Regions from separate parts of the Candidatus Thiodiazotropha sp. LNASS1 genome, predicted to be linked through region 3. Evidence: predicted binding sites of a transcription regulator. Region 3 holds the regulator's gene; each other region holds the start of a gene.
What was found. The regulator FNR, encoded in region 3, switches genes on or off when oxygen is low (the NO sensors DNR and NnrR bind a similar motif). The targets are predictions, from matches to a motif close to TTGATNTANATCAA.
Positions count from the first base shown of each region.

Region 1: a site for FNR is predicted at 6,299-6,312, ahead of AB8516_RS09105 (multiheme c-type cytochrome). Genes of this name have one in related genera too.
Region 2: a site for FNR is predicted at 4,755-4,768, ahead of AB8516_RS18900 (type IV pili methyl-accepting chemotaxis transducer N-terminal domain-containing protein). Genes of this name have one in related genera too.

Region 1 is NZ_OZ156465.1:2,086,712-2,096,556, reverse strand. Features, by position in the region: partial or broken gene hybA (hydrogenase 2 operon protein HybA) at 1-888, opposite strand, end outside; gene AB8516_RS09150 (hydrogenase small subunit) at 895-2,016, opposite strand; gene cysS (cysteine--tRNA ligase) at 2,370-3,758, shown strand; gene folD (bifunctional methylenetetrahydrofolate dehydrogenase/methenyltetrahydrofolate cyclohydrolase FolD) at 3,801-4,661, opposite strand; tRNA gene AB8516_RS09135 (tRNA-Pro) at 4,827-4,903, shown strand; tRNA gene AB8516_RS09130 (tRNA-His) at 5,333-5,408, shown strand; tRNA gene AB8516_RS09125 (tRNA-Lys) at 5,451-5,526, shown strand; RNA gene AB8516_RS09120 (RtT sRNA) at 5,561-5,704, shown strand; RNA gene AB8516_RS09115 (RtT sRNA) at 5,739-5,882, shown strand; RNA gene AB8516_RS09110 (RtT sRNA) at 5,917-6,060, shown strand; gene AB8516_RS09105 (multiheme c-type cytochrome) at 6,523-7,980, shown strand; gene AB8516_RS09100 (GAF domain-containing protein) at 8,192-9,301, opposite strand; gene AB8516_RS09095 (hypothetical protein) at 9,739-9,845, shown strand, end outside.
Region 2 is NZ_OZ156465.1:4,241,172-4,251,016, forward strand. Features, by position in the region: gene sthA (Si-specific NAD(P)(+) transhydrogenase) at 108-1,505, opposite strand; gene AB8516_RS18890 (TIR domain-containing protein) at 1,861-3,306, shown strand; gene AB8516_RS18895 (type IV pili methyl-accepting chemotaxis transducer N-terminal domain-containing protein) at 3,643-4,428, shown strand; gene AB8516_RS18900 (type IV pili methyl-accepting chemotaxis transducer N-terminal domain-containing protein) at 4,832-5,611, shown strand; gene AB8516_RS18905 (hypothetical protein) at 5,931-6,185, opposite strand; gene AB8516_RS18910 (alpha/beta hydrolase) at 6,242-7,159, opposite strand; gene AB8516_RS18915 (hypothetical protein) at 7,156-7,608, opposite strand; gene AB8516_RS18920 (AarF/ABC1/UbiB kinase family protein) at 7,575-8,870, opposite strand; gene AB8516_RS18925 (TetR/AcrR family transcriptional regulator) at 8,863-9,600, opposite strand; gene AB8516_RS18930 (hypothetical protein) at 9,762-9,845, opposite strand, start outside.
Region 3 is NZ_OZ156465.1:3,926,002-3,935,846, reverse strand. Features, by position in the region: gene AB8516_RS17530 (HDOD domain-containing protein) at 1-351, shown strand, start outside; gene ispD (2-C-methyl-D-erythritol 4-phosphate cytidylyltransferase) at 563-1,264, opposite strand; gene ftsB (cell division protein FtsB) at 1,257-1,550, opposite strand; gene eno (phosphopyruvate hydratase) at 1,574-2,857, opposite strand; gene kdsA (3-deoxy-8-phosphooctulonate synthase) at 2,947-3,780, opposite strand; gene AB8516_RS17505 (CTP synthase) at 3,777-5,408, opposite strand; gene AB8516_RS17500 (sulfur globule family protein) at 5,749-6,114, shown strand; gene fnr (fumarate/nitrate reduction transcriptional regulator Fnr) at 6,287-7,045, shown strand; gene dnaQ (DNA polymerase III subunit epsilon) at 7,194-7,895, opposite strand; gene rnhA (ribonuclease HI) at 8,170-8,622, opposite strand; gene AB8516_RS17480 (methyltransferase domain-containing protein) at 8,619-9,380, opposite strand; gene AB8516_RS17475 (LysM peptidoglycan-binding domain-containing protein) at 9,569-9,845, shown strand, end outside.

The sequences.
Region 1 (9,845 bases), 1.8 Mb from region 3:
GCTGTAGAGGGTGTGCTGTACCGTCTCCGAGATGGAGGCGTAGGAGCGTTCCTGCAGCGGCGGCATTCCGAGTTTGTCGAAGGGGATGGAGGAGATGTGCAGGACGTTGGTGCCGCCCGCCTCCTTTTCGCCCCAGACATGCTGCCGGTACTCGGGCACCGCCTTTTCGTGATGGCTGTCGGGACTGCGCACATCACCGCGAGGATAGTTGTAGATCTCGCCGGGTTTCAAAGTCATACGACGCTTGGCTTCTTCCAGCAAAGCCTTACGCGAACCGAACAGGGTGGCCCCGGTGGGGCAGGCCTCGGCACAGCCGGTCATCTGACCCTTGTCGATGCGCTCGACCCCGGCCTGATTGCACATCTGACACTTGTGGATCTCACCGAAGGGATTGTCGTAGTCGAACTGGGGCACGTTATAGGGACAGCCCACCATGCAGGTACGGCAACCGATGCAGGCATCGGGATGGTGAGTGACGATGCCGGTCTTCGGATGGCGCCGCATGGCGGTCACCGGGCAGACCGAGACACAACCCGGATCGACACAGTGCATACAGCTGCGTTTTTCGAAGGCGTAGCCGTTTTCCACCGCATCCTTCAGTTCACCCTCGCCGTCGCTGTAGACCTTGATCACATTGAGGGTTTGAGCAGACAGGTCGTAGGCTGAGTCCCAGGCGGTCTCATCGCCCAGCGGGGTCGGAGGCATGCCGTTGACCTCCTTGCACTTGCTGACACAGGCCTTGCAGCCGATGCACAGCGTCGAGTCGTAGAGCATGCCGATGGCCTCTTCCGTCGGCTCCAGGTTGCCTCGGGCCTCGGCGTTGCCGGCGCCCAAAAGGGCTGCGCCGCCGCCAAGGGAGGCCTTGAGAAAGTCTCTGCGTTTCATGTTACCCCCTTACTCCCCGTCCTGCTCTTTGCCGTCCAGCTTCTTTGATGCCATGGCGGTGGCGCCGACCGCCAGGCCGACAGCGGCACCGGCGATGGCCGCCGCACCGGTGGAGAAGCCGGCGTTGCCTTCGCGGTCCTCGATGTTGGGGAACATGTTGGGTGGGGTGTGGGTCTTCACGTCGGCCAGGCTGAACAGGGGTTTGCTGAAACCGACGCCCCCTTCGGAACAGCCGAAACAGGGGTGGCCGACGCCGATGGGCCAGACACCGCCGCCCACATTATTGAATTCCAGGCTCGGGCAGTTGTTGTAGGTCTCGGGGCCCTTGCAGCCGAGTTTGTAGAGGCACCAGCCCTTACGATGTCCCTCGTCACCGAACTCCTCGGCGAAGCGGCCGGCATCGAAGTGGGGCCGGCGATAGCAATTTTCATGGATCAAGCGACCGTAGGCCCACTTCGGACGACCCTTCTCATCGATGGGTGGCAGCTTACCGTAGGTCACGAAGTAGAGTACCGTACCGATAAAGTTGGCCGGATTGGGTGGGCAACCAGGGATGGTCACCACTGTTTTGCCGGACAGAAATTGCGGCGCACCCACCGCGCCGGTGGGATTGGGTTCTGCCGACTGGACGCCACCCCAGCTGGCACAGGAGCCGAATGCGACGATGGCAGCGGCGTGCTCAGCCGCTTCCCGGGTGATGTCGACCATGGTCTCGCCGCCGATCTTGCAGAAGATGCCGTCGCTGGCGAGAGGGATGGCGCCTTCCACCACCAGCAGGTATTGACCCTTGTTCTCCTGCATGACCTTTTTCTTGATCTCCTCCACCTGATGTCCGGCACCGGTGTCCAGGGTCTGGTGATAGTCGAGGGAGATCAGGTCGAGGATGAGGTGTTCCAGAGAGGGTTGTTCGGAACGCAACAGGGCCTCGCTGGGTCCCGTGCACTCTTGCCCATGCAGCCAGATGACAGGCGGGCGTTTTTTCGGATCGGCTACCGCCTGCGCCATGGCCATGGCGGCATTGGATGATAGGCCGAGAGATGCCGCTACACCGGTACAGAACTTGAGAAAGGTCCTGCGTGATACGCCCAAGCGTTTCTCCACTGCTGAAAAATCGAAATCGTGCGCTGCCATCTGTCAGTCTCCGGTTATCTAATGAGGCGATGAGGGTGCTGCAGTCTGCTAGAGACAAGGCCACATAACCTGCAATATATGCGCCGGAATTTCTTTATTGCTTATTTTCATTGGCTTAGTGAATTCGGTTGATTGAATATCCGTTTATATGTGGTAGCGGTCATTGCATGATTAATTCCCTACTGGAAAGAAGGTTTACACTTTTCAGGGTTATTGTCAGAGTATTTCACTGTGGATTTGTTGACGATTTTTTAGCTTCCGGAGATTGGATGGGGCCGGCTGTCGAGCTTTGAGGAAAACGCCGCTTTTCGTTAAGATGCGCGGCACTTACTCCCCTGTTGATGTGAACCACTATGCTCAAGCTCTACAACGATCTCAGCAACCGCAAAGAGACCTTTCAACCCCTACGGGCCGGTATGGTTCGCATGTATGTGTGTGGTATGACGGTCTACGATCTCTGTCATCTCGGACATGCGCGGGTGATGGTGGTATTCGATGTGGTCTATCGTTACCTGCAGGCGAGTGGCTACGAGGTAAGCTACATCCGCAATATCACCGATATCGACGACAAGATCATCAACCGGGCCAATGAGAAGGGTGTGCCCTTCAGCGAGCTTACCGAGGAATTCATTCAGGCCATGCACCAGGATGCCGATGCATTGGACGTGCTGCGGCCCACGGATGAGCCCAAGGCGACCCAGCACATGGAGGAGATCCTGGCGATGATCACCCGCCTGATCGAGAATGGACATGCCTATACCGCGGATAATGGCGATGTCTACTACGATGTGCGGAGTTTCAGCGACTACGGCAAACTCTCCGGTAAGTCGGTCGAGGATCTGCGCGCCGGCGCCCGGGTGGAACCGGGGGATGCCAAGCGGGATCCTCTCGATTTTGCTTTGTGGAAGGGGGCAAAACCGGACGAGCCGGCATGGGATTCTCCCTGGGGGCGCGGACGTCCCGGCTGGCACATCGAGTGTTCAGCCATGTCCACCAAGGCCCTTGGCGACAGCTTCGATATCCACGGCGGGGGCGCGGATCTCACCTTCCCGCATCATGAGAACGAGATCGCCCAATCCGAGGGAGCGACCGGCCATCCCTTCGTCAAATACTGGATGCACAATGGATTCGTGCGCATCAACGATGAGAAGATGTCCAAATCGTTGGGTAACTTCTTCACTGTGAGAGAGATCCTCGAGCACTACCGGGCCGAGGAGGTTCGCTACTTCATCCTTACCAGTCACTACCGTTCGCCGCTCAACTACGACACCGAACATCTGGACAACGCCCGTGCCGCACTGACCCGGTTCTATACCGCAATGAGGGGTCTTCCAAATGCACCGGCTGCCGGTGGTGAAAGCTATGTCAGTCGATTCAGGGATGCCATGGATGACGATTTCAATACCCCCGAGGCGTTGGCTGTGCTGTTCGACCTGGCGCGCGAGATCAATCGCCTGAAAGATAACGATGTGAGCGCTGCCGCCAGTCTGGCCGGTGTACTGAGAGAACTGGGCGGGATGCTCGGCATTCTGCAGGACGATCCCGAGGACTATTTGCGGGGTGGTGCACAAGCGGGGGACGATACCCTATCCGACGGCAAAATCGATGCGATGATCCAGGCACGTATCGATGCCAGGGCGGAGAAAAACTGGGCCGAAGCCGACCGTATCCGCGACGACCTGCAAGCTGCCGGCATCATTCTGGAAGACGGACCCCAAGGTACCACTTGGCGTAGGGGATAAGTTTATCGGTGCGGCAAGCCGCACCGTTTGGCCATGATGAAGCTATTTTGTTGAGCTGTGCAGCTCCGCCGCCTGAAGGGTATTCTCCAACAGGGTCACAATGGTCATCGGTCCAACCCCGCCGGGTACCGGCGTGATCCAGCTGGCCCTTTCACTCGCTGACTCGAAATCCACGTCCCCCACCAACTTGCCGTCCTCATTGCGGTTCATGCCCACATCGATGACGATGGCGCCCTGTTTGACCCAATCCCCCGGCACATACTCCGCGCGACCGATGGCGACCACCAGGATGTCCGCATTGCGCGCCTTCTCCGCCAGGTCCTTGGTGCGGCTGTGGCAGACCGTGATGGTGCAGCGCGCCGCCAGCAGTTCCAGGGCCATGGGACGGCCGACGATGTTGGACTGGCCGATGATGACCGCATCGAGTCCCTCCAGCTTCTGACCGGTTTTCGCCAGCAGGGTCATGATCCCCTTGGGGGTGCAGGAGCGCAGCAGGGGCATGCGCAGCACCAGGCGCCCGACATTGTAGGGATGGAAACCGTCCACATCCTTGGTCGGCAGTATGCGCTCGATGACGGCCTCTTCATCGATCTGTTCCGGCAGGGGTAGTTGCACCAGAATGCCGTCGATCGCTTCATCTTCATTAAGCCGGTCGATCAGCGCCAACAGTTCGTCCTGGGTGGTCGAGGCAGGAAGATCATGAGAGACGGAGTGGAATCCGACCTCGTCACAGGATTTTCGCTTATTCCTTACATAGACCTGGGATGCGGGATTGTCCCCCACCAGAACCACCGCCAGACCGGGTCGGCGTAAACCCGCCGCCACGCGTTGTTCAACGCTCCATTTGATCTGTTGCCTGAGATCGGCCGCGATGGCCTTGCCGTCGAGAATCTGCGCACTCATGGGTGTTCCCGGGTGTCTTATTGAAATCAGGATGGGGATGATACAGAAAGCTGAACCAACTGTCAGTGCGCAATGCCCGCCACCATTGACCTGAAGGGGCATCGTCAGTATTATTCCCCCCCTTTGCTCACCCAGGGTGTAGGGATATACTTTTGGGATGATTTTCGGGGTATAGCGCAGTCTGGTAGCGCGCCTGCTTTGGGAGCAGGATGTCGGGAGTTCGAATCTCTCTACCCCGACCAGTTTTCTGCGCCCGTAGCTCATTTGGATAGAGCATCGGCCTTTGAGCGCACATGGCCCAGGTTATGTGCAATCAGGAGCCTTTATGAGGAATGCAACTCATAAAGTGGATCGCACTGTATCGGGGAAACCTTAACAGGTTGTGCTGATGGCAATCCCGAGGAAACCTTTGGTTGAACCAGCCATATTATGCTGGATAGGCAACCGGATCTGTCTGTGACCGCGGGTTACGACAGATGCAGAGGGGATCCGTAGAGACTATACGTGCGACACCTGAGACGGTGAAGAGATAGTCCAGACCACAAACCCTGCGGGGGCGTCGAAAGACGTAGTTGGTAAGCTAAGCCGAGGGTAGCAGGTTCGAGTCCTGCCGGGCGTGCCAAATCTGCGGGACAGGTTGCAGTATTGCAGCCGGATGGAAACGGTCAATGGTGGACGTAGCTCAGTTGGTAGAGCTCCGGATTGTGGTTCCGGCGGTCGTGGGTTCGAGACCCATCGTCCACCCCATTATCGCAAGCACTCCATTTCACATGGGGACAAACAGCTCATGGGCCATTAGCTCAGCTGGTAGAGCAGTGGACTCTTAATCCATTGGTCGTAGGTTCGAATCCTACATGGCCCACCAAGCTCTAATAGAAAACCCGAACCTAGCAGTTCGGGTTTTTTATTTCTGAAGGGGATTCGAACCTACGACTTCAATCAAGCCAGGTTCGACAGTCGAGCAAAGCGAGGCTGAACGTGGGAGCGCAGCGACCGCGGCCCGAAGGGCGAGGCGAAGCCGAGTAATCCTACATGGCCCACCAAGCTCTAATAGAAAACCCGAACCTAGCAGTTCGGGTTTTTTATTTCTAAAGGGGATTCGAACCTACGACTTCAATCAAGCCAGGTTCGACAGTCGAGCAAAGCGAGGCTGAACGTGGGAGCGCAGCGACCGCGGCCCGAAGGGCGAGGCGAAGCCGAGTAATCCTACATGGCCCACCAAGCTCTAATAGAAAACCCGAACCTAGCAGTTCGGGTTTTTTATTTCTAAAGGGGATTCAAACCTACGACTTCAAACAAGCCAGGTTCGACAGTCGAGCAAAGCGAGGCTGAACGTGGGAGCGCAGCGACCGCGGCCCGAAGGGCGAGGCGAAGCCGAGTAATCCTACATGGCCCACCAAGCTCTAATAGAAAACCCGAACCTAGCAGTTCGGGTTTTTTATTTCTAAAGGGGATTCAAACCTACGACTTCAAACAAGCTAGGTTTGACAGTTGAGCAAAGCGACCGCGACCCGAAGGGCGAGGTACAGCCGGGTTGTCCTACATGGCCAATCATAGTAAAGACATGAGATGTAATCGCACAGTAAACGCCTTTAACAGTGAAGTGGAGTCGTAGCCTAGTTTCGATCTTTCAGGATTTGACTTATGTCAAAGCCTTTCTGGCCAATTCCCCTATTACTTTTAGGTAATTAAAAAATCCTGAGGTGATTTTTTAATTCATCGATATAAGAAACCTTACTTGCTTGACAAGACTTGAGAGGTTGTCAGCAGTTTCACTCCTCTTGGGACCGGGGAACTGATCCTAGCAGTTTTTGGCTAGTTCCTAATAAAAAGCAATAGTCAACTAACTGGAGAAAAGGTGATGAAACGCCGTCGACTTCTATTACCCTCTGTTGCCGCCGCCCTGCTTTTCTTTGGACTCAACGGCCTGACTTTAGCGGCCGACTCGCCCGCAAAGACACTGGATGAAGACCAGATGGCTCAAGCCGACTGTGTCGGCTGCCATATCAACGTCAACCCGGGTATCGTCAAGCAGCACATGGAAGGGCCGCATGCGAATACCAAGAAAGTGGAAGATGAGGTCCGCTGTCACGACTGCCACGGTGTGGATCATAAGACCATGGATGACGTTGAAAAGGCGAGTATGCCCACCCCGGAAATTTGTGGCGAATGCCACAAAAAACAGGCGCGTCAACACAGAGACGGCAAACACAATTTGGCTTGGTTGGCGATGAAGTCTCAGATCGCCTGGCATGGACAGCCCGGATCAATCACCGAACAAGGTTATCGCGGCTGTTCCGGATGCCACAAAATCGGTGAGAAAGGACTGCTTGCGGTAACGCAGGGTAATATGGGCGATGTGAAGAGAGATGGTGGCAAAGAGGCGGCAACCTATCGCTATGGTAACGCGCAATGCGATGCCTGCCACACCCGCCATAGTTTCAAGGCATCGGAAGCCATGGATCCGCGCGCCTGCTCCAACTGCCACATGGGCTTCGACCATCCCCAGTGGGAGATGTATACCTCCGCCAAGCACGGTATCGTGTGGCAGATTGAAGGGCATGTAAATGAAGGCGGTCGTGCCCCCACCTGTCAGACCTGCCATCTGAGTGAAGGCGATCATGAGGTGCGCACCGCGTGGGGTTTCCTGGGACTGCGCATCCCCACCAAGGAGAACGTGCTGGCGCTGATCGATGTAGCACCCTCTCTCAAAGAGCCGCTGACGAAACTGGCCGGGTTACTACCCTCGGGTCACTATATGGATGTTGACGACGATCCGCAGTGGACCTTTGACCGGGCGTTGATTCTGCAGGCCGCCGGTATTCTCGATGCATCGTTGCAACCCACAGAACGCTTTATCGAAATCGTCGTGCAGGGTCAAGCCGCGCGGGGTCCCGAGGCATTCAATGTCGAGCGCAAGAAGATGAAGGCGACTTGCAACAAGTGCCACGCACAAGGATTCGTTAACGAGCACTTCAAGGCCTCCGATGAGATAATCAAAGCGGCCGATCACGAGTTCGCCAAGGCCATTACGGCTGTGCAGGCGCTCTACAAGGATGGTATTTTGGAGAAACCGGAAGGCTGGAAATACGCGCCTGATCTACTCCAATATTATGAGGCTAAGACCAGCATCGAACAGGAACTCTACCTGATCATGCTGGAGTATCGCCAACGGACCTTCCAGGGCGCTTTCCACGCCAGTAACGACTACATGCACTGGTATGGCTGGGCGCCATTGAAAACGGCGGTCAATACCATACTTGAAGAAGCCAAACGGATGCGTGCCGAGCACGATTCGAAGAAGATGGCAGCGAAATAAGCGCAATCCGGAGAGTCGTGGTTATCAATAATCTGGGGTACGGCCTATGCCGTACCCCTTATTTGTTGTGTCATTTATAGCTAGAGATCATTAAGAGTGCATGGTCCACCAATCACAATCTCGTAGCCCGGACCTATGCGATCGGGGGGTTTAATCTTCTACATAGATGGTTCGGACCTACGACACCAAACAAACCTGGTTCGACAGCCCATCACTTCTTAGTGCCGATCAAAGCATCCAGTCGGTTACGAAACATTGTCTTAAACTGCGATACCTGCAGTCGGCCGTTCTGCCTCGGAACGATGATCATTCGTTCAGAAGCAAAATCGAAGGGTGCATCGGTTGAGTTTTTTTCGCGAATAGGTATCCAGCTGGCAGGGGTTGGTGAATTGGCATCGCTGCGTCCATGCAGCATTCCGGCTTCAAACACCACATTTGGATTGTCTTGATAAAGGGCGGGCTGTGCATCGGGGATTCTCTCCGAGAGGTAACAGACGCCGTAGCGGCATGTCCCGAGTTCGTTCAACAGCTGCATGTTGATATTTCCCGGCCGGTGAATGTCTTTCCAATAGATTTGATTGAACTTGTCCAGGTACTCCTTTTCGAGAAAGATCTTTTTTATCGTACTGATTACATCGCTTTCCGCATTGGTCGAAGAGGCCAGAAAGATATTCGGCTTGGTCAGTTTTGGCAGGGGGTGCTGGAGTATTTTATTGAGTTCATCAATCGCATTGCCGGTAAACAGGTTCCTGGCTTTTGTGATTGAATGTGTGCGATAGGCAATGGCCATGGCATCTGCAATGATCGTGAGTTCCTGTTTTGCGGCCTTGGTGATATCCAGCCGCTCGACTGTCTCGAAATTGAATACCCCAAACACATTACCGTTTTCATCTTTAAGGGGGATGATGATGGAGGTCTTGATCGGGTCGTTGGTGGGTTTGATGTACTTCGGAATGCCTTTGGATTTACTCCACAGATCACGATAGCTGCGGCATTTTGGCAGTAATGGCTCAGATGGATTGGCGCTGACAATCCAGAGTCGCTTGTTGTAGAGAAAGGCAAATGCCGTCTGGCTGGCGACGCGTCCGCGCGAGTCACGAACCGGCATGGTACTGTACTTCCCCATGGTTGCGTGCTTATGTGGAATCAGCCCGATTTCATTGCCGATGCGTGATGTGACCATGAACCTGGTTACAGTGATGTTGAGGGTGTTCCGAGTGTAGTTATCCACCAGTTGTCGTATGCGGTTGAAACTGGTTGCGTCTATGTAATCCACCGCATAGGCGAACTGAATCAGTTGCTCTCCGAATGAACTGCTCATGACTGCCTCGATATTTTATTCTGTATTGATATAACTTTTTGATTATTGAGATTCGTACCAACTATAACAATATTGTAGTTTACCAAATCATCATGAAGCCAAAGATAGAGATACTTTGCTCCATCTTGTCTCGTTCCGGATAGGAGTGTGGTAACGAGAAATAATCCAACAATGTCGGTCGTTGATACTCTATGTATCACCTTGTGCTGGTCATGGGGGAGATGGCGCATTACTCTCTGACCCGGTTTTATTCATGGTTTTCTTCAGCCGCACCGTAACATCAGGCATGTAAGGTGAGTCTGATCAGTTGGGTAGTGGTTAGGGGTGGTATGTGGGGTATGTTGGGAATGGATTGCCGAAATAAGGATGAATTGCACTCAAACCCGGTTTTCTGTGGAATACCGAATTCATCGATAAAAAACTGAAAATGGACTTTTATGTCATTCCATATCATCACAACTCCCGCGCAGCATGGTTTTTTTCGCAACACCCGCCGTAAACTGACCCAACTGCTCGGAGCACTTTTGTTCGTGGCAGGTCTCGC
Region 2 (9,845 bases), 320 kb from region 3:
AGTATGCAATTCAACAATTTGTACTTTATTGAGCATGATTATTAGCGGAAATTTGTGGTAATCGAAGTTTATTGGCAGCTAATCAATGACTCGATTCATGGCTGAGTTCAGAAAATCCGGTTTAGACCGTTGAGGGCTGCGACGCGGTAGGCCTCGGCCATGGTTGGGTAGTTGAAGGTGTTTTCCGTGAAATAGAGCAGGCTGTTGGCATCTCCCGGTTGGGCCATGATGGCTTGACCGATGTGGACGATCTCGGAGGCTCCTTCGCCGAAGCAGTGGATACCGAGGATCTCCAGGGTTTCCCGGTGGAACAGCAGCTTCAGCATGCCAACTTCGTGACCGGTGATCTGTGCCCGGGCAATGGTGCGGAAGGTGGCGTGACCGACCTCATAGGGTATCTTCTGTGCAGTCAGTTCCCGTTCGGTGCGGCCGACCGAGCTGATCTCGGGCAGGGTGTAGATCCCGGTGGGAAACTCATCGATCAGTTGCCAATCGGGATCTCCGGTGGCGATCTGGGCGCCGACGAAGCGGCCCTGATCGTAACTGGCGCTGGCCAGGGCAGGGGGGCCGACCACATCGCCCACGGCATAGATATGGGGTTGGGAAGTGGCGTAGGTCTTATCGACCTCGATTTGACCGCGATGATTGATCGATACCCCGATATCATCCAGGCCCATGGCCTCGGTGTTACCACTGCGGCCATTGGCCCAAAGCAATACATCGGTCTTGAATTTCTTTCCCGATTTGCAGTGCAGCACAACACCGTCATCCTGGGCCTCGACCCGTTCGTACTCCTCATCGTGTCGGATCACCGTGCCTTGATTACGCATGTGGTAGCTCAGGGCATCGGTGATCTCATCATCGAGAAATGAGAGTAGGCGGTCCCGAGTATTTACCAGATTCACCTTTACATCGAGATTGCAGAAGATGGAGGCGTATTCGCATCCAATCACACCGGCACCGTAGATGGTGATTGAGTCGGGTGTGCGATCCAGGCGCAGTACGGCATCGCTGTCGAGAATACGCGGATGGTTGAAGTCCACATCCTCGGGGTGATAGGGCCGCGATCCGGTGGCAATGACAAATTGTTGCGCTTCGATCTCTTCGATGCCACCACCCGCCTGCACGACTTCAACCTGATTGAGGCCGCTGAAACGGGCACGGCCATGGATTACTTCCACCCGGTTGCGGGCATAGTGGCGCAGGCGGCTGCGGACCTGTTCATTGATCACCTTGCCGGCAGCCTGCAGCAGGTCCGAGTACTCCACCTGAATCTGATCATGGGTGTGCTGAAACAGAGGGTTGCGCCGGAAATCCCGCAACATCTGAATATTGTGCCTTAGCGCCTTGGAGGGGATGGTTCCCCAATGGGTACAGCCGCCGCCGACCTTGTCGAAGGCCTCAACGATCACCACCTGCTTGCCCGATTTGACCAGCTTCATGGCGGCGCCCTCGCCACCCGGACCACTGCCGATTACCACCACATCATATTGCTTGGCGCTCATTGCTACTCCGCATACCGTTCATATTGGCTCAAAAGAAGCCAGTTTAGCAGAATTTATTTCAAGGAGAGACAGATACTTATGGGAACACACGCATAATCCCGGGCAGGTGTCTAGCAGCACAGACACGCAACATGGTTAGAGCTCAATGGCTGACTTATAATGTGTGTGATCGTAATAGAAAAGAATGGGGATGTCTGAGGAAATAGGCTGGCTAATCCATCTCGGAAATCGAAGTGCCTGTCTATATTTTCTCAATCACCGCACTGGGACTTTCTGGGAAAAGGCACATAATCCGGCAAATCCTGTCGGAGCGAAAAACGGCACGGCTAATTTGCGACAATAGCAGAATAATGCAATGAAAAGAAAACCATTAGGAATACTCAGCAGTACACTTAGTAACATAACCGCTACGAGTGAATTGGATTATGAGACAAAAGAGATTGTCGCGGAACTTAAACGCACAAAAACACCATACACGATTATCGATCCCGACAAGCTCTGCATAGGAATCGAGCGCAATAATCCGGTTGCAAGGTTTTCAAGTAGCGATGGGAGTAGCCGTGCTGAGGACCTTCAGGGGCTATTGGTGAGACGGACTCGTGGAAAAGAGGAATACATCCTGGACTTCTTGGAATACTGCAAAGCGAGTTATCCGGATCTCTGCATGTTTGATGAGTTGGGTTCATTTAAGCGACCAACTTCCAAAGTGGCCCACCTGTTGCCGAAACTAAACCTAACGGCGCAACCGGATACCCTTATTACAAAAGGATATTTGCCAGATGCCTGTTCGATTTCCTTGCCGTTCGTTATTAAGCCATCGCATGGATTCAAGGGTGAGGGTGTTGAACGATATCACAGTATAGATGATGCTCAAAAACGCTTATCGAAACTCCCTGATGAAGATAATGCGCTTGGTTATGGGGTTATACTTCAAGAAGAAATAACAAAGATTAAAGAGTTTCGAGTTATGGTTATCGGAGGAAAGGCTTTAGGCGTTGCCGAAAAGGTTGTGAACTCTGAAGATGATGTTGCTCTCAGTGCAGACAAGGGCCACGATTTCAGGAAGTACGAAGGTGATCTAACAGAAGATGTACGTTCGCTAGCGCAGGAAGCGGCAGAATTGGCATCGCTTGATTTTGCAGGTGTAGATATTGTTTTTGATGGGGATCAGCTGATTCTCCTGGAGTGTAATCGAAATCCGCAATTCTCCGCCTTTGATCATGCGCTTCACATTCGCTCAGCAAGAGCCATGGTTGCCCTGATGCTCGAACGCATGGCAAAAGCAGAGAAAAGAACTGATACGGAGAAAATGCAAGAGGGGCAACCCCGAATCATCCAAGCAACAAAACCGAGAGTGTTCATAGGATCTTCCTCTGAGCATCTGAACATTGCAGAAGCTTTGCAGCAGGGGTTGACACAATCAGCTGATGTTGAAGTATGGAATCAAGGCATTTTTGAAGCAAGCGAAGTCGTTTTCACAAAACTCGCTGAGGTGGCGAAAGAGTTTGATGCTGCAGTTTTTGTATTGTCTCCCGACGACCTGGTGGTTAAGAAAGAGCGGGAATTAAATCAGCCAAGAGATAATGTTCTTTTCGAGATCGGGTTGTTTATGGGAAGCCTTGGCGCCAAGAATGTTTGGTTGGTGGTGTCGCGCAAAGACAAGCTGACCTTGCCGTCTGACTTTGATGGCCTGAATCTGATTACGTGGGAAATGCAGAAATCTGGAAATCTCCGGGCATCAATCGGTGAGGCATGTACGGAGATAAAGCAACTGTTAACCAAGCAGCCCCTTGGGAACTAAAAAGGAGTCAGTGTCCTTTAGGGAAAGCAACAGGTACGCTTGTCATCTTGCTGCACCACATTCAAAGAAGAACCGATACATACAAAACATAATTCTATCTACTGTGGATGCCCGTTCACAATGCAGTGTATTTTCCAACTCAAACGGGAATTATATTCCTGATATTTTCCCTCGCTTAAAATATAAAGCTATTTATCGAAATATATAAAAACAGTAACTTATATAAAGACCAGTGCACAACTTAACATAGGTCAAGGAAAATACAGGTGGATAGGTATTAGTGTCTGCAAGTGCTGTCCGGCCAAATCAGATGGCCTTGTTTCCAAGGAAGTGCATATGTGTCGCCAAAAAATATGTTTCCTCGTCCTCTTAAGTCTCACGCTTTGCATTCCACTTGGTAGTAGCGCAGAACCCATCGAGGATTATGGAGAAGCGATTAATCAGGCCGGACGCCAGCGCATGTTAAGCCAAAGGATGGTTAAGGCGTTCGCCCAGATCGGCCAGAGGATTTTATTCGCCAATCCAAGAGAACAGTTGAATTCAGCCATTCGGCTTTATCAAAAGCAGTTGAACAACCTGAAATCCTTTGCAAGATCTGAAAAAACAAAGCGAGCTTTATTGCACGCGGAGACTGTATGGAAGCGCTACAAGGATGTCGCCGATGGGAAGGTCGATATCAACAGTGCAATCAGGCTCAACGGGTTGAGTGAGGAATTGCTCCAGGCCAGTCAGAAAGTGGTAGAGGCCCTGGTGCAGGAAGCAGGAACGGAAAAGGCGCATATTGTCGATATTTCAGGACGGCAGCGAATGCTTTCACAACGAATGGCGAAATACTATCTGTTGCTATCGTGGGGCCTGGAAGATTCGCAATTTCATGGTGAATTCAAGAAAGCGGAGATGGAATTTTCACAAGCACTAGCGGAATTAAACGGCTCATCCCTGAACACGGCGGAGATCAGTGAAGTCCTCGAAAAAGTCAATAAGCAGTGGCGTTTCTTTCAATTAACAAAATTAATGGACAAGGGTAAGTACCTGCCATCAGTGGTTGCACGTACAACGGAGTCGCTCTTACAAGATATGAATCGGGTTACCGGGATGTATGCGAAAGTAACGGTTATGTAAAAAAATATTATAGGCTGAGAAGTCTGCTGGCCAGCAGTTGTCATAACTGGCGGATTTTTGTCAATCGGGTGTAGAAGGTAGAGGGCTGTTATAAAAAAATTAACAATTTAGACCTTAATTTAAGAATTAACCTATTAAATCTTTATCATACAATGCCGCTACATGCCCCATAAATAACAGGTACTGTCAGATAAGTTCAGAATACGATCATGGCATGTGGGAGTGAGGGGAGAGCTGACCTGTATCCGTTTATTCGGATAGAGCGTTTAAATGTAGGAGTAAGTGTACCCCATCAATTGCTTTGCGCGTGGCTGAACATGTAATGCTTGATATACATGATGCTTATGACGCCAGATAATTGATATGCGTGGCCACTTTTTCCATGATGTATCGGGGAAATATTATGAAGACCACAAGGTATCTATTAACCTTCTTCCTGGCTACAATTCTGTGCTTCTCTTTTTCTGCCCATGCAGCCGATATCGATCTCGCTGAAGCTGTAAACAAAGCTGGGAAACAACGCATGCTTTCTCAAAGAATAGCAAAGGCGTACTTTTTTCTGGGGGGTAACGTAAGGCGCGACAAGGCAAAACAACAGCTACAAAGCAGCATTGTCGAATTGAAAAAAAATCATGCTGAGTTAAAAGCTGAAGTAAAAAACAAGGATGTGCAACAATTAATGGTATTCCTGGATATTGTAATTGACGATTACTCCAAGTTAGTCAATCTACCCTACACTCAGACTGATGCCACCATGGTGCTCGACATGAGTGAGACTATTTTAGAATTGAGTCAAGATGTCGTTGTTAAGATCGAGGCCCTCTCCAACCGGAAAACGCCTAAGATCGTCAATCTTTCCGGCAGGCAGCGCATGCTCTCACAGCGCATTGCTAAATACTACATCGCTCATCAATTGGGTTTCAAGGATCAGGATTATGTCAATCAGCTGAAAACCGCAGTCCAAGAGTTTGAGTCAGCCATGGCCGTCCTGAAGAGCGAAAAAATCAATACACCTGAGATCACCGAAAAACTTATCAGAACCACCCGTCTCTGGCGCGTTATCCGACCATTTTTTATGGATGTTGAGAAAGGCGGCCTGCCGGTCACCATATTCGCTACCACAGACCGTATTATGGAGTTCATGAACACCATTACCGGCATGTACGTAAACGTCTCTGCCTGACAGCGTTAAAGTATCAGTTGCACCCGTGTTATGGGTGAATTGGATTGTAGTCGGACATGTGATAATCATCACATTGGCTTGGTGTGGACGGGCGCCTATTATTTTATTGAACGATTAAACGTCTTGCCAAATATCTTCGCACGATCGCTAATTGAGCCTCGTACAGGCTTCAGGTGTTCGTTTCGATTTTTTATTGGTTTATAGGGGCCGGCTTTATTTTCAGCATATTGAGCGAAATATTAAATGGTGACCATGAGAATACAGACATTTCTTTTTTTTACGCTATGCCTGTAACCGGGTTAATTGATCCCTAATCAACCTATTGTTGTCGGTCTATTTCCTCTCTTCTTTCCTTGTTGGCCTGTATGAGGGTCTGCTCAACATTTTCGGCCTTATCCATAACATCTCTATACCCTTGAAAAACTCCCGCATCTCCTTTTGTTTTTTTACTGTTATTTTCCTCAGAGGAACAACCGGCAAATAAACATACGACTGAAAATATCAACGTATACCTTAATATATTCATAACAATCCTTCTATCTTGCGCATGATGACATATCAAAAACTTCTTCATCTCTGGTGTTGCAGTGGATACCAGAATTTACTGATTAGGATCGGTATCAACAGGCCTTAATTTCCGCCGATATGTTCGAGACAGGCATCGATACACTGCTTGTACATGAGGATCTTCTTGTGTCCCAGCTTTTCAGTGGTCAGCAACTCAGCTTTGGGAGCGATCTGCATCAACTTTTCGGCATGACTGTACGGGACCTCAAAGTCATGCCTGTCATGTACCAGCAACAGGTCGCCAGTGACTTTATCGATAGTATTCACCGGTGACAGCTGTGACCAATCCCAGGGTGTGTCGAAATGGTGGGCGAAACGCCGCATTGCCTCTTCGCGCATGGCCTCGACGACCGGCTCGCTGATCGAAAAGGCATCGGCGAACCGCTCTGTGATCCAGTGGGTGTCGGTGAAACAGCAGAACAGTATGACTTTATCGGAAGGGAGATTGTATCGGTCGATGGCGAGGAGTGCCGTGCCACAGCCGAATGAATGGCCGATCACGGCTGATATCGGTTTTTCCTTCTCCGCAATGGCGGCGATGGCACGGGCCACCTTCAGCATATTGGTGCGTTTTCCCGAGGAGTCCCCATGGGCCGGCGCATCAAAGGCGACGGCACGATAGCCGGCGGCCGCCAGTGCTTCGATCAGGGCGAAGAATTGAGTGCCGCGACCGCCCCAGCCATGGCAGAGTAGCACGCTGGGGCCTTCGCCCCAGGAACGTACCGCAATCGTCTCGCCATGGATCTCATGCCTGGTCAGGCTGGCGCTTTCGCGAACCTGCATCTCCCGGCGCGGTATCGGAAACCTGGGTGGTGTCATGAAGAGCCGCAGCGCCAACACGCCAGCCAGTCGGGGCGACACCCAGCCGGTGACCCGGAACACTATCCTTGCGGTGTTCAGGAACAGCCGTACGCCCAATGGCAGCTGCTGGTGGGTAAAGGGATTGTTTTCACTGGCCTGGATGTTACTGTCTTCATTCATGAGAGTTCCCAGATCATCTGTCGCGTACCGCTGAAGTGGAGTATGCCGATCGTAATGCAGACCAGCGAACTCAAGATGAGAAAACTATCGACAGCTTGCGGCATGATTAGTGCCAACGGCAGCAGTGCCATGCCACGTATAAGATAGACTGCTGTGATAAGCATCAGGATTGATCTGAGCCAGGGCAGACGGCGAACCAGGCCTGCACCCGCGAAGGCGTACAGGCTCCAGAGCAGCAATATCAGGGCGATGATGGCCGTAATGATATCGGGTAACGGCGAACCCCGTTCAGCCAAACGGGCAAATCGCTCTCCCGCACCAAAAAACCGGTACCAGGCCGGACCGCCGATGATAATCGCTATGTGAAGAAAAGCGGCCAGCAGGCTCAGCGAGCCGCCCCATAGCAGAGGCCTGTTCAGACCAACCATCGATGCTCCATATCTATGCATGCGCCCATCCGCTCAAAGATTTGGTAGAGACCGAAAAAGGTACGGTCGAAATAGATGAACTCGTTGGCAAGATCATTGATTTTGTGGACATTGGTAAGTTGTTTAAACGACCGCCATCCCTCTGCGGTGTAGGAGGTCTCGCGCTTGGAAAAATCGAATCGGCCCACCTTGAATGGCTTGGTCATCCAGTCGCCAAAAGGTTGCAGGACCTGATCGTAGAAGGTTTGCAGCTCATCCCCTGTCATTTCGGCAACCATGCCGAGTCGCTGGTAGGTTGAGATGACTTTGTCTGCATCCCGCGTCATATAGGCATGCAAAAGGACCGGCATCAAACTGACGAAATCTGACGAATAGTAGCGGACGCATCCGAAGTCCAGCAGACCCAGGGTGCCATCCCCGGCAAACAGATAATTGCCTGGGTTGGGATCGGCGTGGAGTGCATGCAGCCCGTAAAAGGAGTGGACAAAAATATCGTACAGCAGTTGTCCGAAGTGATCCCGTTCCTGTTGAGCGGGATTGCTGTGGAGCCAGGCTTCCAGGTGGTGCCCCGGCAGCCGCTCAGTGGCCAGGATGCGTTTCGACGAGTAGTCCCGGTAGACCGCGGGAATGTTGACGCCGGGTATCCGAAGCCGGGTCTTGAACCATTCGTTGTTGTCCGCCTCGTGATGGTAGTCGACCTCTTCATGCAGGCGCTGTTCAATCTCGTCGATGGATGAGAACAGGAGCCTTGCATATCGGGTAGGCTTGATCAGACTGCGCAGCAGTTGAAGATCGCTGTCGATGGTGACATCGATGCCGGGGTATTGCAGCTTCACTGCCAGGTTTTCACCCTGTACGCCGGTCGCCCCGTGGACCTGTCCCAGGCTGGCTGCCGCAAAGGCTTTCGAGTCGAAATGGGCAAACAGCTCTTCGGCTGGCTTGTTGAACTCCTGCATGATCAGCTTACGGATCAGCGGCCGCCCAAGGGGAGGGACCTGATGGTAGGACTTGGCCATCTCCCGGCGAAACCACTCGGGCATGAGATTGCTCTCCATGCTCAGCATCTGTGCGATTTTCAGGGTGCTACCGCGCAAGCGGGTGAAGGTTTGAAACAGGATGCGCGCCGTTTCGTCATCGAGCTGCTGTTGCTGTTGGTGACGTGCGGCCTCACTCAGAAAGGGACGCTTGGCGGCATGGCTGAGATGTCGACTTCCCGCCTTGAGCATGGCGCTGCCGGCGATACCGGTACGCGCAAGTTTGCCGGTAGGGATGGAATCAGCCATCCCCGCCATCCATAAAGCGCCGCTTGGCCTGTTTCCAGGGTGCGGTGTAGTCACCCAGTTTCTCCAGATGGCGGCTGATCTGGCTGCGAAACATGAAAGAGAAGAGGTCGAGGGCCTTGCCGATCAGCGCCGTCTGCAACACCATGGCGATCATCTCCACGCTGCGGTCGACCAGCTGAGTGGTGTTGGCGAAACCCTCGGAATCATCCTTCAGCCAGAAGGCGAGCACGCCGGTGAAGTAGTCCCAATAGAGCGGGGCCAGCAGCTCCCGGTAGGGCTGGTCCGGTATCTCACCCACTTCGATGGCGGCATCGATCATCTCCTCCACCATGCGATTGAACAGACGCCGTGTCTCTGCCAGATTGACGGCGCCCGCAACCGGTGCGGAAAAGGTCAATGTGAAGACCTCGGCGAGGAACTCCCGGTCCGGTAACCAGAGGGCGAGCTCGGTCTCGGTCAACTGCTGCAGCTGTTCGCGCAGGGTATATTCGTTGAAGTCATCGATCTTTTTCAGCGCTTCGGCCACCTCCCGCTGTTTCTCCTCGCAGTAGCCGTAGAGAAGGCTCTCCTTGGTCGGGAAGTAGTTGTAGATGGTGGCGTCACCCACCTCGGCGCGGCGGGCGATTTCTCGCATGGAGGCTGATTTGAAGCCTTTTTCACTGATCACATCAACGGCTGCGCGCAATATCCGCGTACGGGTCAATGCCTTCTCTTGCTTACTGACTTTCATGGGTCAATCCGCTTTTAATGTGAAAATACTATACATAAAATATAAAATAGAACTAAATAATATGAAAATCAAGTTGAAAATGAGGGTGGTTATGGAATTATCTGTCTCCTTTGTGGAGCGCTACTTCAGTAAACCACTGTCTGGCCCGGTTTTCTTGATGGCTATTTCCGCTCATCAAGCGCCCTTTCGTAAAGGGTGTGCAGACGCTTGGTGAAGTCATTGATCCGGTATTTCAACCAGCTGGC
Region 3 (9,845 bases):
TTAGAGGAAAACCCCAAACAGCTCGATATGATCATCGATCACCTGAAGGCTGAAGTAGGAGCAATGGTGCTACGCAAATGGGAGTTTCCAGACTACTTCGTACAGGCTGCCCTGCATGCGGAGGATTGGATGGAGGATATCAGTCATGAACCCGACTACGTTGATTTGGTCGTTGTTGCCCAGTTGCATGCCTATGTCGGCACTTCCAGGATACACACCCTTCCCCGCCTGGACCTGGTACCCGCATTTCATAAGCTGGCACTCGGCAAGCTAACCCCGAGGCACTCTATCGGCATCATAGACAATGCGAAAGACCAGATAAGGGAGCTGCGGGAACTGCTGGCGATCTGATAGAGAAGAAGCAGGCCGCGAATAAACGCCAATCACCGCAAATAAACGCAAATAAAAAAGTAAGGCAGTGACACTAATACCATGGCACTGATTATTCATTCGGCATAATTCGTCCTAGGGTCTGTTAACACTAATCAAGCCTAATCACCCTTTTCGCGATCATTTGCGGTGATTGGCGTTCATTCGCGGCTAAATCATCTTTGTCATCAAATCAGTCAGAACGGGAAAGATAATCGGCGGCCAGCTGCAGGTCTTCCGGGCGAGTGATCTTGATATTGCCCGCATCGCCCTCAACCATCTTAGGCTGAAAACCCGCCAGTTCGACAGCGCTAGCGTCATCGGTCACCAATGCGCCTTTATGGACGGCGCTTTCCAGCGCTTGGTAGAGGATACCGATTCGAAACATCTGTGGTGTCAGGGCATGCCAAAGCCCTTCCCGGGATACTGTTCCCTCAACATTGCCCTCGGCATTGACCGATTTCAGGGTATCATGGACCGGCACCCCGAGCAGACCGCCAACAGGATGGTTGATCAAGGTGTCGATTAAATGATCGAGATCTTTGCGAGAGAGGCAGGGACGAGCCGCATCATGCACCAATACCCAATCCTCAACAGCAGCCTGATACTTCAACGCCCGTAAGGCATTCAGTACTGAGTGGCAGCGCTGCTCTCCACCTTCGACCCTGCAAATTCTCGCATCATCGGCAAACTCGCATTCCTCCCATAGCCCGTCATGGGCAGAAAGCGCCAGGTATATCCCTGCTATTTGGGGGTGGCGCAAGAACCTCTCCAGGGTATGGTCAATGACCCGCCGCCCAGCTATGCTCAGGTACTGCTTCGGTATTTGAGCCCCCATGCGTTGCCCTACGCCCGCCGCCGGCACTACCACCCAACAGCGGACCTTGCTACTCATCCCCTTTCTCTTCGTTGGGAGTTATCACCTGGTAGAAGGTCTCTCCCTCTTTGATCATGCCCAGTTCACTGCGGGCGCGTTCTTCAATGGCGGTCTGTCCACTGCGCAGATCCTCCACTTCCGCCTGCAGGGCACGGTTTCGTTCACGTAACCCGACCAGCTCCTTCTGCAGCTGGCTGATCTCCTGTTTCAGGTTATTGACTTCAGCCAGGCTCCCCTCGCCCACCCACAGGCGGTATTGCAGAAAAAGCAGTAGTCCGACCAGTATGGCAACCACGACTCGCATGGGCTGGGCCTTGTCAATACTGATCAGTCGATAGTGACAGGAAACGCATCCTTACCTGCATAGACCGCATCCTCACCGAGCTGATCCTCGATACGCATCAGTTGATTGTACTTGGCCACGCGATCCGAACGGGAAAGCGAGCCGGTCTTGATTTGTCCGGTGCCTGTCGCCACGACCAGGTCGGCAATAGTCGTATCCTCGGTCTCACCCGAGCGGTGTGACACCACCGCGCTGTAACCTGCGGCTGTCGCCATATCAATTGCTGCCAGGGTTTCGGTCAAGGTGCCAATCTGGTTGACCTTGATAAGAATCGAGTTGGCGATTTTTTCATCGATACCCCGCTGCAGGATCTTGGTATTGGTGACAAACAGATCGTCACCCACCAGCTGTACCCGTCGACCCAGCTTCTCGGTCAACAGTTTCCAGCCTTCCCAGTCGCCCTCATCCATACCGTCCTCTATCGTGATGATCGGGTACTGATCGACCCAGGCGGATAGATAGTCGGCAAACTCGGCCGCGGAAAACTTGCGACCCTCCGATGCCAGGTTGTAGACACCATTTTCATAGAACTCGGAACTGGCCACATCCAGGCCGAGATAGATATCCTTACCGGCGCTGAATCCGGCATTGCCAATGGCCTCCAGGATAACCTCGATCGCTGCTTCATTTGAGGGCAGATTGGGAGCGAAGCCCCCCTCGTCACCTACCGCGGTAGCCAGGCCACGTTTTTTCAATACGCTCTGCAGGGCATGAAAGACCTCTGCGCCATAACGTACCGCTTCACGAATCGAGCCGGCACCCACCGGCAGTATCATAAACTCCTGCAGATCGACACTGTTATCCGCATGGGCGCCGCCATTGATGATATTCATCATCGGCACAGGCAATCTGTAGGGGCCGGACGCCAGTGAGCAATACAGCGGCAGGGCTCGCTCCTGGGCTGCGCCATGTGCTGCCGCCAGGGAAACTCCGAGTAACGCGTTCGCGCCCAGTTTGGATTTATTCTCTGTTCCATCCAGATCGAGCATGCACTGGTCGATGGCTGTCTGATCGGTTACTTCCATTCCCATCAGCGCCTCTTTGATGGCCCCGTTGATATGGGATACCGCCTGCAAAACACCTTTGCCCAAATAGCGCCCCTTGTCGCCATCACGCAGTTCGAGGGCTTCACGGGAGCCGGTAGAGGCGCCCGATGGCACCAACGCACGGCCAATGGCGCCGTCCGCAGTGATCACGTCGGCCTCGATGGTCGGATTTCCCCGTGAATCGAGGACCTCTCGACCACGAACATCAACAATTTCAGACATATTGTCTCCGTATTCTGTGTACTTTCAGTAATTAAATTGGGTGATATCAGTTAATCGGATCGTGTTACGGCAAGGTGTCTGTAACAGCGTCACAGGGAGGTTTCAGCAAAACCCTTCCCCTTTACCAGGTGATCGATCTCCATCAGCGTCTCGAGCAGTTCCCTCATTTTAGGCAGTGGCCATGCATTCGGCCCGTCGCTCAGCGCCTTATCGGGTTGTGGATGGGTTTCCATGAACAGACCAGAGACACCTGCAGCAACCGCTGACCGCGCCAGTACCGGCACAAATTCACGCTGGCCTCCTGAACTGGCACCCTGGCCTCCCGGCAACTGAACCGAATGGGTGGCATCATAGACCACAGGACATCCAGTCTCACGCATCACCGCCAGGGAGCGCATATCCGAAACCAGGTTATTGTAGCCGAAGGAGACACCCCGCTCACATACCATGATCCGGTCGTTACCCGAGGCCGTCGCCTTCTCGACCACATGCGTCATATCCCAGGGCGCGAGGAATTGTCCCTTTTTGATATTCACCGGCAAACCCTGCCGGGCCACATCTCCGATAAAGTTGGTCTGACGACAGAGAAACGCCGGGGTCTGCAGAACATCCACAACAGACGCAACCTCTTGCAATGGGGTATCTTCGTGCACATCGGTCAATACCGGGACACCGATCGACGATTTGACCCGCTGCAGAATCTCCAATCCCCGCTCCAAACCCGGTCCGCGAAAACTCTCGGCAGATGAACGGTTCGCCTTATCGAAGGAGGATTTGTAGATGAACGGGATACCGAGATCCTGGGTCAGCATATTCAGTTCCCCGGCGGTATCCAGCGCCAATTGTTCACTCTCTATGACACAAGGACCTGCAATCAGGAAGAGCGGCCGGTCCAACCCAACCTCAAAGCCACAGAGTTTCATGCCGTGCCATCCCGGTGCTTTCTCGCTGCTTCGATGAATCCGGAAAACAGCGGATGGCCATAGCGCGGTGTGGAGGTGAATTCCGGATGGAATTGGCAGGCCACGAACCACGGATGTTCAGGGATCTCGACTATCTCAACCAGTCGCCCATCGACAGAGCGGCCCGACACCTTCATTCCTGCCGTGACAATATTGTCCAGATAGCTGTTATTGAACTCATAGCGGTGGCGATGCCTCTCGGTAATGACCTCCTGGCCATAGAGATGATGGGTTTTACTGTTGGGCTCAAGTTGACACTGCTGTCCACCCAGGCGCATGGTTCCACCCAGATCAGACTCTTCGTTGCGTGTCTCAACCTTGCCGTCCGCATTCAGCCACTCAGTGATCAGGCCGATAACCGGATGTGGCGTGTCGCGCTTGAACTCGGTGCTGTGCGCTCCCTCCAATCCGGCGACATGACGTGCGAACTCAATCACCGCCACCTGCATACCGAGACAGATTCCCAGATAGGGGATTCTGTTTTCGCGGGCATACTGGACTGCGGTGACTTTGCCCTCAACCCCGCGGTTACCGAAGCCTCCAGGTACCAGGATGGCATCCATTCCCTCCAGACTCTCGGTTCCGCTCCGCTCGATCTGCTCTGAATCCACATAGTGTATGACAACCCGATTTCCGGTATGGACGCCTGCATGTACCAAGGCTTCAGAGAGCGATTTATAAGCCTCTGTAAGATGAACATATTTTCCTACCATGGCGATCTTGACCTCTTCAGCCAGGCTGTCGAGGCCTTCCAGAAACGCCTCCCATTCAGCGAGGTCCGCTGGCGGCAGATCCAGGTTGAATCGCTGGTTGACCAGTTCGTCCATCTCCTGGGCGTGCAACAGCACGGGAATGCGGTAGATCGAGTCAGCATCTACCGCCGAAATGACCGCTTTTTCGGGTACGTTGGTGAAGAGCGCGATCTTTTTGCGCTCGTTTTCAGGCAACGGCTGCTCGGAACGGCATACCAGAATGTCGGGTTGAATACCGATGGAGCGCAGCTCTTTCACCGAATGTTGTGTCGGCTTGGTCTTTATTTCACCAGAGGCCTTGATATAGGGCACCAGCGTCAGGTGCATGAACATCACCCGCTGCGGTCCCAACTCGACCCCCATCTGGCGGATCGCTTCCAGAAAGGGCAGCGACTCGATGTCACCCACCGTTCCGCCGATCTCCACCAGACAGATATCATTGTCGTCGGCACCCAATAACACGCTCTCTTTGATCTGATTGGTGATATGTGGGATTACCTGTACTGTACCGCCCAGATACTCGCCCTTGCGCTCCTTACGAATCACACTGTCATAGATCTGGCCGGTCGTGAAATTATTGTTTCGCCCCATGGTGCTGCGAATGAAGCGCTCATAGTGTCCCAGATCAAGGTCTGTCTCCGCCCCATCATCGGTAACGAAGACCTCACCGTGCTGGAATGGACTCATGGTTCCCGGATCAACATTGATATAGGGATCGAGCTTGATCATCGTGATATCGAGCCCGCGGGCCTCAAGCAGTGCAGCCAGAGATGCGGATGCGATTCCTTTGCCCAGGGAGGAGACAACACCGCCCGTGATGAATATAAATCTAGTCATGAAACTTCTAGTTAACGTGCTGGATAAGGGGAACGGACGGAAGGGAACAGTAACAGATCAGACCGCCTCTCTCAATCGTATAAATGTGGGACTAATGGGATATCTCTCATGCGACTGCTCAAGAATATCATTTAATTCTATCTCCCCAGGGTCTATAATCGATTGGCGATTTCCGCAAATTACAACCACAGAGACCAGTTGGCAGTTACTCGGCGAGACCCAACCACATTAAAACAGGCTCGGGATCAGCCTCTATACACCCACAACACGTAACGACCAACTAATTGTTTTTCAATAGAAAAAGCAGTAATAAAAATCAATCTTTAAAGAGGAAGAAAGCATGATGAAATTTGCTAAGGTCATGAGCGTCGCTGCTCTCGTAGCTGTCTCCACAACCGCATCTGCATGGTGGGGTGGTGGTCCAGGCTGGGGTAACCGTGGCTGGAATAACGATGGCTGGGGCGACGGCTGGGGCGATGGCTCCGGCGATTTCAGCTTTGGCATGAGTGGCAGCGGCCGTGGTTCCGGTTATGGTCGCGGCAACAACTACTACCGTGATTACTATGGCTACGGCCCATACGGCTACGGCGCACCTTACGGCTACGGTGCACCTTACGGCGGCTATGGCGCACCTTACGGCGCACCATACGGCTATCCGCCTGCTGCGCCTGCTGCGCCTGCGGCACCTGCTGCACCCGCTAAGTAAGCGGCCAGCTTATAGCGCATAAAAAAGTCGGCCTAATGGCCGGCTTTTTTTATGCAATATGATCTAAGATAATTAAATGTTTAAAATTACTTGATCCGGATCAAGAACTTCTGGAAAAATAGAAGTGAGAAGAAGCATCTGACAAGAATGCACCCTTAGCTGGAGCGGTTCCTTGACTAGCAGAAAAGTTGTCTCATTTGAAAATATCAAGGTCGCCTGCAAAAACTGCAGTCTTTCGACCCTATGCCTACCAATGGGACTGACCCCAGAAGACATTGAACGTCTCGACTCCATTATCAAGCGTGGACGTCCCTATCACCGAGGCGATCATCTCTACCGTGGTGGCGACAAGTTCCACAGCCTCCGGGTCATCACCAGTGGCTCAGTCAAAACCTATTCACCCAATGAAGATGGTGGTGAACAGGTCTTGGGATTCCACCTCCCCGGGGAACTGATAGGATTGGATGCCATCCAGGACAACAATCATAACTGCTCCGCAATCGCGCTCGAAACCACTGCGGTCTGTGAGATCCCCTTCTCTCAACTGGAATCTTTAAGTTCCATCATGCCCAGCCTGCAACACCAGATGTATCGCCTGCTCAGTCGCGAGATCGGCCAGGAGACGGAGATGCTCACTCTACTGGGCAAAAAGAGCGCCGAGGAACGGCTCGCCACCTTTCTACTCAGCTTTTCCGAACGTTTCAAACAGCGCGGATTCTCAGCCAGTGATTTCTTTCTCAGCATGTCGCGTCACGAAATCGGTAACTACCTGGGGCTCGCGGTAGAGACTGTCAGCCGCTTGTTCACCCGCTTCCAGGACGAGCAGCTGCTGCATGTCGAGAGAAAGCACGTTCAATTGCTGGATATTCCCCGGCTTTACGAAATCGTTCAGGGTACGGACAGGACAAAATCGAGTCAGTCGCGAGTCTAGGGCCTGTAAGCACAATAGGCCCTGCCAGGACTTTATTTTCATCCGGCAAGGAAAATGGGCGAATGATAACGCCGCAGGGCGGAGTAAAAGCTCGAGCGAGCCCTTCGGATTGCGCCTGATGCGCCCATTGGATGAGTGTTTGCAGGCCCTAGTGTTTCTTTAACCAGATACAGGCCTCACCCATGGCTTTCAGTTGCTGCTCATGGGCCGCGAGTTCCTGCTGGTCAGCGTGAACCACCTTCAGTTTTGGCCTGTTCGAAGGCAGACGTTGAATGCTATCGACAGAATTATCACCAAACTCATCGTTGGCTACTCCGTCCAAAATCAGCGAAGCCTGCCCCCCGGTCATCATCAGGTAGACATCAGCCAGAATCTCGGCATCCAGAAGCGCTCCATGCAATTCCCTGTGTGAATTATCGATATCGTATCGCTTACAGAGCGCATCGAGGCTGTTTCTTTGACCCGGGTGCATCTTTTTCGCCATCACCAGGGTGTCAGTAACCGCGCACAAACTATCGATTCGCGCAGCACTCTCCATGAGGTGAAATTCATGGTCGAGAAAACCGACATCGAATGGAGCGTTATGAATGATCAGCTCCGCTCCTCTCACGTAGTCGATGAAATCCTGAGCAACATCCCCGAATTTCGGTTTGTCTTCAAGAAATTCGTTGGTGATGCCATGCACCTCTACGGCAGCGGCATCGATCTCCCGTTCAGGTTGCAGATATTGGTGGAAATTATTACCGGTCAATCGACGATCAACCATCTCCACACAGCCGATTTCGATGATTCTGTGTCCATGCTCCGGTTCCAATCCTGTGGTTTCCGTATCCAGTACGATCTGTCGCATCAGTTCACTAGGGCCTGTTGACACTAATCCGATCGGCTCTGCTGGGACTATTTTTTTGCCCAGCAAGGCAGAATGAGTGATGTGTAGTTATTCTACATGAGCGAATGATAACGCCGCTGGGCGGAAAAATAGCCCCAGCCCTGCGGGTTACGCCTGAAAAAGCGCCACTCGGCGTTGCTCGTTGTTCATTTGGAAACACCAAACTTCTCTCCTCGCGCCTTGATTGGCGCTTTTTCAGACGCAACAGAGCCGACCGGATTAGTGTCGACAGGCCCTAGGACCTGTCGACCAGCCCTAACTCCTCGATACCGCGGTTAGCCAATTCATCCGCCAGTTCATTCTCGGTATGGCCGGAGTGACCTTTGACCCAGGCCCACTCCACCTGATGATTGTTGACCTCTGTATCCAACATTTGCCACAGGTCGGCATTCTTGACCGGTCTTTTCGCTGCCGTTCTCCAGCCATTCCGTTTCCAATTGTAAATCCACTGGGTGATTCCGTTTTTCACGTATTGGGAATCCGTGGTCACTTTCACCCGACTCCTTTTCGTCAGGCTCTGCAGGCCACGGATAACCGCCATCAGTTCCATACGGTTGTTGGTGGTCTCATGTTCGCCACCGAAAAGCTGTTTTTCATGTCGACCGTAGCGTAAGACCACCCCCCAACCACCGGGACCGGGATTCCCACGACAGGCGCCATCGCTATATAGTTCTACAACTTGAGTCATTCAATTTTTCTCATCGTCGGTTCTGCGGCAGTCGGCAAGACCCGCTTTTTCACCCGCCATTTCGACCGTAGCGGAGTCATCGTGATCTCCCGCTTGACCGCGAGTATGACATAGACACCACCAAACAGTGGATAGATCCTTTTACCCAATCGTTCCATAAAGGCCAGTCTCTGCATGATGGGTGAGTTGGAGACCGGGGGACGGAAGTGAAGATAAACCACCTCTTCCAATTCAAAGCCGAGCAATGAGAACCAATCCTGGATCCGCTTTCCGCTGAAGAAGTGACCACACCAGGGGATCGTGGCAGACCTGAGACGCAGCAGACGCCACAATCCCCACTGACTCCAGGGATTGAAACCACAGAGCAATACCTTGCCCTCGGGGATCAATACCCGTTCAACCTCACGCAACACCTGATGGGGATCGGCCGTAAAATCGAGGGTATGGGGCAATACCATCCCATCTACACTGTCACTGGCTAGAGGCAGGTGATGGCTGTCGGCTTGCAGATCGATGCCTGTACAATCATCTCCGCTGCCCATGACCACCCGGTTCCGCGCAGGGCTCATCCTCAGAAAATCCTGATTCCTGCAGGGAAGCCCGAGCTGAACCACATGATAGCCGAACAGCGTGGCAATCCTGGGATCCAGGCATTCCGCCTCCTGCTCGGCCAACAGCTTGCCCAAGTCACTCTCGAACCATGTTTGTAGCTGTTTCTGCCTACAAGATCCCAAATTCAACAGCTTATTTTCTCTCATATATCAAGGTATCGACTTTACCACCGACATAACTGTCAGGTAATCTGTGTAGTTCAGTACGCCTCTTACGAGGTCTCAGGTTATCAGGCGGTATACCCGAGGACAGAACCACGGGATACCACACAATTTGGAGTACCGGCCATGGAAATGATACGCGGCTCTGATACTATTTTCCTCCGATATAGAGTATGTCCACAACAAGCCTTAAAAGATCGATGCCGTTTTTCAAGTCGCCTCTGCGTATCATGAATCTATTCGCCACCTGCCTACTCGCTGCCTGTCAAAGCCTGCCCAATGGGGAGGCGACGACCGCATTGCAGCAGGTCCCCCTCTCCCCGGCCGCTACGCAAGTATTGCAAACCCACCCAAGTGCTGACGAGAGCACCATGACTGCCGATGAGCTGCCGGAAATCGCCGAGGAGCTGCAGGCCGCCGTCACGGAATTGACGCTCGCAGAAAAACCTG